DNA from 3 places in the Shewanella sp. CAL98-MNA-CIBAN-0140 genome. Region 2 is predicted to be linked to each of the others. Evidence: predicted binding sites of a transcription regulator. Region 2 holds the regulator's gene; each other region holds the start of a gene.

Region 1 (2,276 bases), on a different contig from region 2:
AAGGCTTTGGGCGTATTTCATCATCAGTTGATAGTGCTCATCGGGTAAATCTGCCGCAATTAAAGCAAGTTCGACGGCACAACTGATTAACGCGCCGGTTTTTTTATTATGTAATTCGGTTAATCGGTCTAAATCTATACGGTGATCGGTGGCACTCAGATCAATCGCTTGCCCACCGCACATTCCTCGATATCCAGAGGCTTTTGCTAATGCCCTGACCATGGCCAATTGTTGTTCAGGTCGTAAATCGTTACACGGTGCGGTGATTATTTCAAAGGCCAATGTTTGCAGCGCGTCACCAGCTAAAATGGCGTTAGCTTCATTAAATGCAATATGAACCGTGGGTTGACCGCGTCGGAGTGCATCATTGTCCATGGCCGGTAAGTCATCGTGTATTAACGAGTAAGCATGAATACACTCAATGGCTGCGGCGGCTTTATCAAGTGCATTAATATTGACGCCAAGCATGTCACCCACACTGTAGACCAAAAATGGCCTAATGCGTTTGCCGCCTAATAATGCACCATGAAGCATTGCCGCCTTTAAGTCTGGTGCAGCACCATCAAGCTGGCTTAAATGCGCGTTAAGAATAGTATTAACGCGCTTTTGGTATTTTGTTATCGCTTTAGCTAACACGTATCAAGACCTATTATTCAATAACACTATGTTGACGATTATTCACTTTCTATAGTGAACGGTGCTAATTCAGCATCATCTTCATTTAATAAGATAGAGACTTTTTGCTGTGCTTGTTCAAGCTTTCCTTGGCTTTGACGGACTAACTTAATGCCTCGCTCAAATTGTTTAAGCGCGTCATCGAGCGACACTTCACCTTGCTCTAAATGAGCAACAATGGTTTCAAGCTCAGTTAATGATTGTTCAAAACTGAGATTTTCTGGTTTTTTAGCCACGATTATTATTCCTTTCATTCAGCGTGAGACAAGGTATATCAGCCCAGCGTATCGGTCAAATACAGTCGCTGGTTATTTGCTCAACAGCACGCTTTGTTATTGAATTTTGTTTAGAATGTGCAAAACAGGCTAAACTTGCGCCAAGTTTGACCGATAAGACGTTAGGGTTTGAAATAGATAGCGTAAATTAGTATTGAATTTTTTACTGTAATACATAACGATGGGCAATGTGATTTGCATCAATAGATGCCAGAATGTTCGAGTTATTTAATTTGTACGAACAGCGCGATAAAATCGCACAAATAAGCAGCGTGATGACTGCGATTGAGGAGAGGTTGTGGATTTAGCTACCCTAATAGGTATTATCGGTGCTTTTGCATTTATTATTGGCGCGATGATCACCAGTGGTGGTCTCGGATTATTTATCGATGTACCGTCAATTTTGATTGTTGTAGCAGGCTCTTTATTTGTAGTGATGATGAAATTTAACCTAAAGCAATTTTTGGGTTCGATAAAGATTGGTATGAAAGCCTTCATGTTTAAATTAGATAAACCTGAGGATTTGATTGAGCAGTCTGTCACTATGGCTGATGCTGCCCGTAAAGGCGGATTTTTAGCATTAGAAGAGGCGGTCATTACCAACAGTTTTATGCAAAAAGCTATCGATATGTTAGTTGATGGTCATGATGGTGAAGTGGTGCGTAACGCGCTTGAAAAAGATATTGCGTTGACCGAAGATCGCCACAATACTGGGATTAGTATTTTTAAAGCCATGGGTGATGTAGCCCCCGCGATGGGAATGATTGGTACGCTGGTTGGTTTGGTGGCGATGTTATCTAATATGGATGATCCAAAATCGATAGGGCCCTCAATGGCGGTTGCATTGTTAACCACTCTTTATGGTGCGGTAATTGCCAACATGATCGCCATCCCAATGGCGGATAAATTATCATTGCGGATGAATGAAGAATTGCTTAACCGAAATTTAATTATGGACGCGGTATTAGCGATTCAAGATGGACAAAACCCCCGGGTGATTGAAGGCTTCTTGAAAAATTACTTGACTGAAAAATCCCGTGAAATCGATACAACGGACGGAGAGTAACTCATGGCTAAGGCCAAGTGTGATTGTCCTCCTGCGGGTGCCCCAAAATGGCTGGCCACCTTTGCTGACCTAATGTCCTTGCTGATGTGTTTCTTCGTGTTGCTGTTAGCGTTCTCTGAAATGGACGTGATGAAGTTTAAACAAATCGCCGGCTCAATGAAGTATGCATTTGGGGTACAGAACAAAGTTGAAGTAAAAGACATTCCTAAGGGGACATCGGTTATCGCGCTTGAATTTCGCCCTGGTAGACCCGATCCCAC
Region 2 (2,276 bases):
ATTGAAACCAAATTAGTTTCTACTTCACGAACTAAATCAATCACTCGACGGATCATTTGACCGGTCAAATCTTGAAAATCTTGCGCCATTAAAATTTGATTTAACAGCTCGCGAAGGCGATTAGAGTCATGCTCGCTATGCGACATAAACTGTTGAACATCATGACAAAGTGACTTAAATTCACCCAATTCTATATCACGACGCATCAATTTATCCCACATGGGCGTCACTGATTGTATATTGCTAATGATGGTATCGGCCAAAGGAAGACATTCTTCAACTGCATCCATGGTTTTATTTGCAGCTTGTTCTGTCATATCGATAACATAGTTCAACCTTTCTTTAGCATCCGGTATTTCGGTATTCGCTAATTCAGATAAACGGTTATCAACTTTGAAATCTTTTAGTGCACTGTGGAGTTGTCGAGTTAACTTACCGACTTCTTCAAAAAGCTCACGCTGCAATGGCGTGGCAAGCTCTCTGATGTAATCATCAGCTTCTGCTTGATTACCCGAGGTAAGTAATTCAACAAGTTCTTGGGCTTGTTCAAGAGTGACCAAGCCCGATATTGATGCCTGCATGACTAATCCTTGGTTATGCGAGTCGTTCAAAGATTTTATCTAGCTTTTCTTTTAACGTAGCGGCGGTGAAAGGCTTTACTACATAACCATTTACACCAGCTTGCGCTGCAGCAATAATTTGTTCACGCTTAGCTTCAGCGGTTACCATCAATACAGGTAAATGCTTTAACGAATCATCAGCACGAATGGCTCTAAGTAAATCAATACCTTGCATTCCAGGCATGTTCCAGTCTGTTACTACAAAATCAAAATCGCCTTTTTGTAACATTGGTAGGGCTGTTGAGCCATCATCTGCTTCTTGAGTATTATTGTATCCCAAGTCTCGCAACAAGTTCTTAATGATACGCCTCATTGTTGAAAAATCGTCAACAATAAGAATCTTCATATTCTTGTCCAAGGTTTCCTCCGGTGAGCTGACTCTCGTTCGCTCTATATAAGTTATTATTCTTGTGTCCAATGCTTGAGTTTGGCTTTTAACCTGAGCATTGCCTGACTTAATATCTGGCTTACTCGCGATTCGCTAACTTCAAGGATTGCACCAATTTCTTTTAAATTTAATGCTTCGTCATAATATAACGACAGCACTAACGCATCTCTTTCTGGCAATGTCTTAATTGCTTCAACCAATGCAGATTGAAATTGAATTTCAGCAAGCGAGTCAAAGGTTTCATCTGGCGATTCGTTGTCTGTGATTAACACATCTTGCGCAACACCAAGATCTTCTATACCGATGATTTTACCAACAGAAACATCATTTAAGATGTGATGGTATTCATCAAGCGACATATCAAGTTTTTCTGCAATTTCAGTATCATGAGCATCACGTCCAAGCTTCTGCCCTAATTCATCAATCACTTGTGCTACACGACGATTATTACGATGAACTGAGCGTGGAACCCAGTCACCTCGGCGAATTTCATCTATCATTGCACCACGAATTCGGATACCAGCAAAGGTTTCAAATTTGGCCCCTTTACTATCATCAAATTTTGATGAGGCCTCAAGCAACCCCATCATCCCAGCTTGTAATAGGTCATCGAGTTGCACCGATGCTGGTAATCTTGCCAGCATATGATGAGCAATTCTTTTAACCAGCGGTGCATACTGTTCAACAATAGATGTTTTGTTATCGAACTGAGTATACGCTGCGGCTTTATTCACCCGTTCTTCCTTCTTGTATCGGCTTACGTTGTACAAGACGTTCAACAAAGAATTCTAAATGGCCGCCGGGCTGTTGTGGCACCGGCCAAGTCATAATTTTATTGGCTAATCCATGGTAAGCAATAGCTGAAGGAGATTTAGGATACGCTTCAACAACTAACTTTTGCTTACGAACCGCTTTACGTAAATTCTCATCAAAGGGTATTGTTGCAACCAGCTCTAAAGCAACATCTAAAAATCTATCGGTCACTTTACTCAGTTTTGCAAATAATTCCATACCTTCTCGTAAACTACGCACCATATTTGCCACAATTTTGAAGTGGAACACACCATGCTCGCGACTTAAAATTTTAATCAGTGCATAAGCATCGGTAATCGATGTCGGCTCGTCGCAAACAACAATTAATACATCCTGTGATGCACGAGAAAAACTCAGCACCATATCTGATATACCGGCAGCAGTATCAACAATTAAAATATCGAACTGAGTACGCATTTCACTAAATGCACGTATCAGTCCGGCATGTTGTGCTT
Region 3 (2,276 bases), on a different contig from region 2:
GCGGGAAAACAGCGTCTTTAAATTTAACCGGTATTAGCTCTAACGCTGACCTTGCAACCGCGATAAATGATACCTCTGGTGATACTGGCGTAACTGCAAATTTGGATAACGGTACCCTGACTATCACCAGTTCTACCGGTGCCGATATTAACTTCACATCGCTGGCATCAAATACAACAGGTGCATTGGAGTTAAAGAACGTTGCTGCAGACGGTACAGCATCAGCAGCTACTGACGTAACCACCGCCGGTGTTGTAGCAACCGCGGCAGGTGCCATTACATTAAGTTCAGCTGACAGCTTTACGCTAACAGGTACAGCGGGTCCAGCTGAAATAACCGGTGAAGCGGCAGGTGTATTTGCGGGTGTTAGCACAGTTAATATAGGTACTGCATCCGGCGCGCAAAGTGCCATTGACATCATTGATGGCGCCATTGCCGGGATTGACAGTTCTCGTGCTGGCTTAGGTGCAGTGCAAAACCGAATGGACTTTACCATTAACAATCTGAGTAGTATTCAAAATAACGTCACCGATGCGCGTAGTCGTATTCAAGATGTTGACTTTGCTTCAGAAAGTGCTGAACTCAGTAAGCAGCAAATTCTATCGCAAGCCTCATCGTCTATGTTGGCGCAGGCCAATCAATTGCCACAGGTCGCGTTATCTTTACTCGGTGGTTAATGAGTAAAATAGTATTTTCTATAGTTAAATAGGCCCCTTTGTTAAGGGGCCTATTTTCTTTTTGTTACTGTAAAATAAAAATGTTGTCAAAAAAACTAAAGTTCCTCCGTTTATTGCCGTTAGCATAAGTGTAACCAATATGATCCGCCTGGCTTAATACAGACAGGCAATGTCTACAGTCAGGAATACGAGGAATTAAATCATGGCTATTTCAGTAAATACTAACGTCACTTCAATGAAAGCCCAGGGCAATTTAAATCAAGCGCAAAGTGCTACTTCTACATCGATGGAACGCCTTGCTTCAGGTCTACGCATCAACAGCGCCAAAGATGATGCTGCCGGTATGCAAATTGCCAATCGTATGACCAGCCAAATTAATGGTATTGGTGTGGCCATGCGTAACGCTAACGATGGTATTTCGATTGCACAAACCGCCGAAGGTGCCATGGGTGAGTCAACCAACATTTTACAGCGGATGCGTGACTTGTCTTTGCAGTCTGCCAACGGTTCAAACTCATCTGATGACCGTGCAGCTATGCAAAAAGAAGTGAATTCATTACAAGCTGAGTTAACCCGTATTGCTGAAACTACCTCATTTGGTGGCCAAAACTTACTCGATGGCTCTTATGGTACGCAAGCATTTCAAGTCGGTTCTGAAGCCAACCAAACCATTAATGTGTCACTAAAATCGGTATCTGCCACCAGTATTGGGGCATATCAAAGTGATGCAAAAGGTAGTCTATTTGGTGGAGGGCTTGTTGCCGCCGCGGCTGGCACCAATGGTTCAACGGGTGAAGAGTTAACTATTACTCAAGGTACTAGCGCTACGAAAATAACGTCAGTAGATGAAGATACTGCCACTGAGCTGGTTGCCAAAATCAACCAAGCCGGAACGGGCGTAACCGCTTCTGCTCAAACCAATGTTCAGGCTAATTTAACTGCTTCATTTGATACTTCGTTAATCATGAATGTTGATGGTGGTGCAGGGAAAACAGCCTCTTTAGATTTAACCGGTATGAGCTCTAATGAAGCACTTGCAACCGCGATAAATGATACCTCTGGTGATACTGGCGTAACTGCAAATTTGGATAACGGTACCCTGACTATCACCAGTTCTACCGGTGCCGATATTAACTTCACATCGCTGGCATCAAATACAACAGGTGCATTGGAGTTAAAGAACGTTGCTGCAGACGGTACAGCATCAGCAGCTACTGACGTAACCACCGCCGGTGTTGTAGCAACCGCGGCAGGTGCCATTACATTAAGTTCAGCTGACAGCTTTACGCTAACAGGTACAGCGGGTCCAGCTGAAATAACCGGTGAAGCGGCAGGTGTATTTGCGGGTGTTAGCACAGTTAATATAGGTACTGCATCCGGCGCGCAAAGTGCCATTGACATTATTGATGGCGCCATTGCTGGGATTGATAGTCAGCGCGCCGAGTTAGGTGCTGTGCAAAACCGCATGGACTTTACTCTTAATAACTTAAGTAGTATTCAAAATAACGTGTCTGACGCACGTAGCCGTATTCAAGATGTCGACTTTGCCTCAGAAAGTGCTGAACTCAGTAAGCAGCAAATTCTATCGCAAGCCTCATC

The links. The regulator FliA, encoded in region 2, starts transcription of late flagellar genes. The targets are predictions, from matches to a motif close to CTAAAGNTNNNNNNNNNNNNGCCGATA.
Region 1: the regulator FliA is predicted to act here: its motif matches at 1,041-1,067, upstream of pomA (flagellar motor protein PomA).
Region 3: the regulator FliA is predicted to act here: its motif matches at 773-799, upstream of AAEY93_RS05200 (flagellin N-terminal helical domain-containing protein).

The regions. Positions count from the first base shown of each region.
Region 1 is NZ_JBEOPI010000015.1:30,221-32,496, reverse strand. Features, by position in the region: gene ispA ((2E,6E)-farnesyl diphosphate synthase) at 1-636, opposite strand, end outside; gene xseB (exodeoxyribonuclease VII small subunit) at 675-911, opposite strand; gene pomA (flagellar motor protein PomA) at 1,249-2,016, shown strand; gene AAEY93_RS09615 (flagellar motor protein MotB) at 2,020-2,276, shown strand, end outside.
Region 2 is NZ_JBEOPI010000050.1:12,453-14,728, forward strand. Features, by position in the region: gene AAEY93_RS18695 (protein phosphatase CheZ) at 1-581, opposite strand, end outside; gene cheY (chemotaxis response regulator CheY) at 595-978, opposite strand; gene AAEY93_RS18705 (RNA polymerase sigma factor FliA) at 1,023-1,742, opposite strand; gene AAEY93_RS18710 (MinD/ParA family protein) at 1,735-2,276, opposite strand, start outside.
Region 3 is NZ_JBEOPI010000007.1:14,446-16,721, reverse strand. Features, by position in the region: gene AAEY93_RS05205 (flagellin N-terminal helical domain-containing protein) at 1-677, shown strand, start outside; gene AAEY93_RS05200 (flagellin N-terminal helical domain-containing protein) at 880-2,276, shown strand, end outside.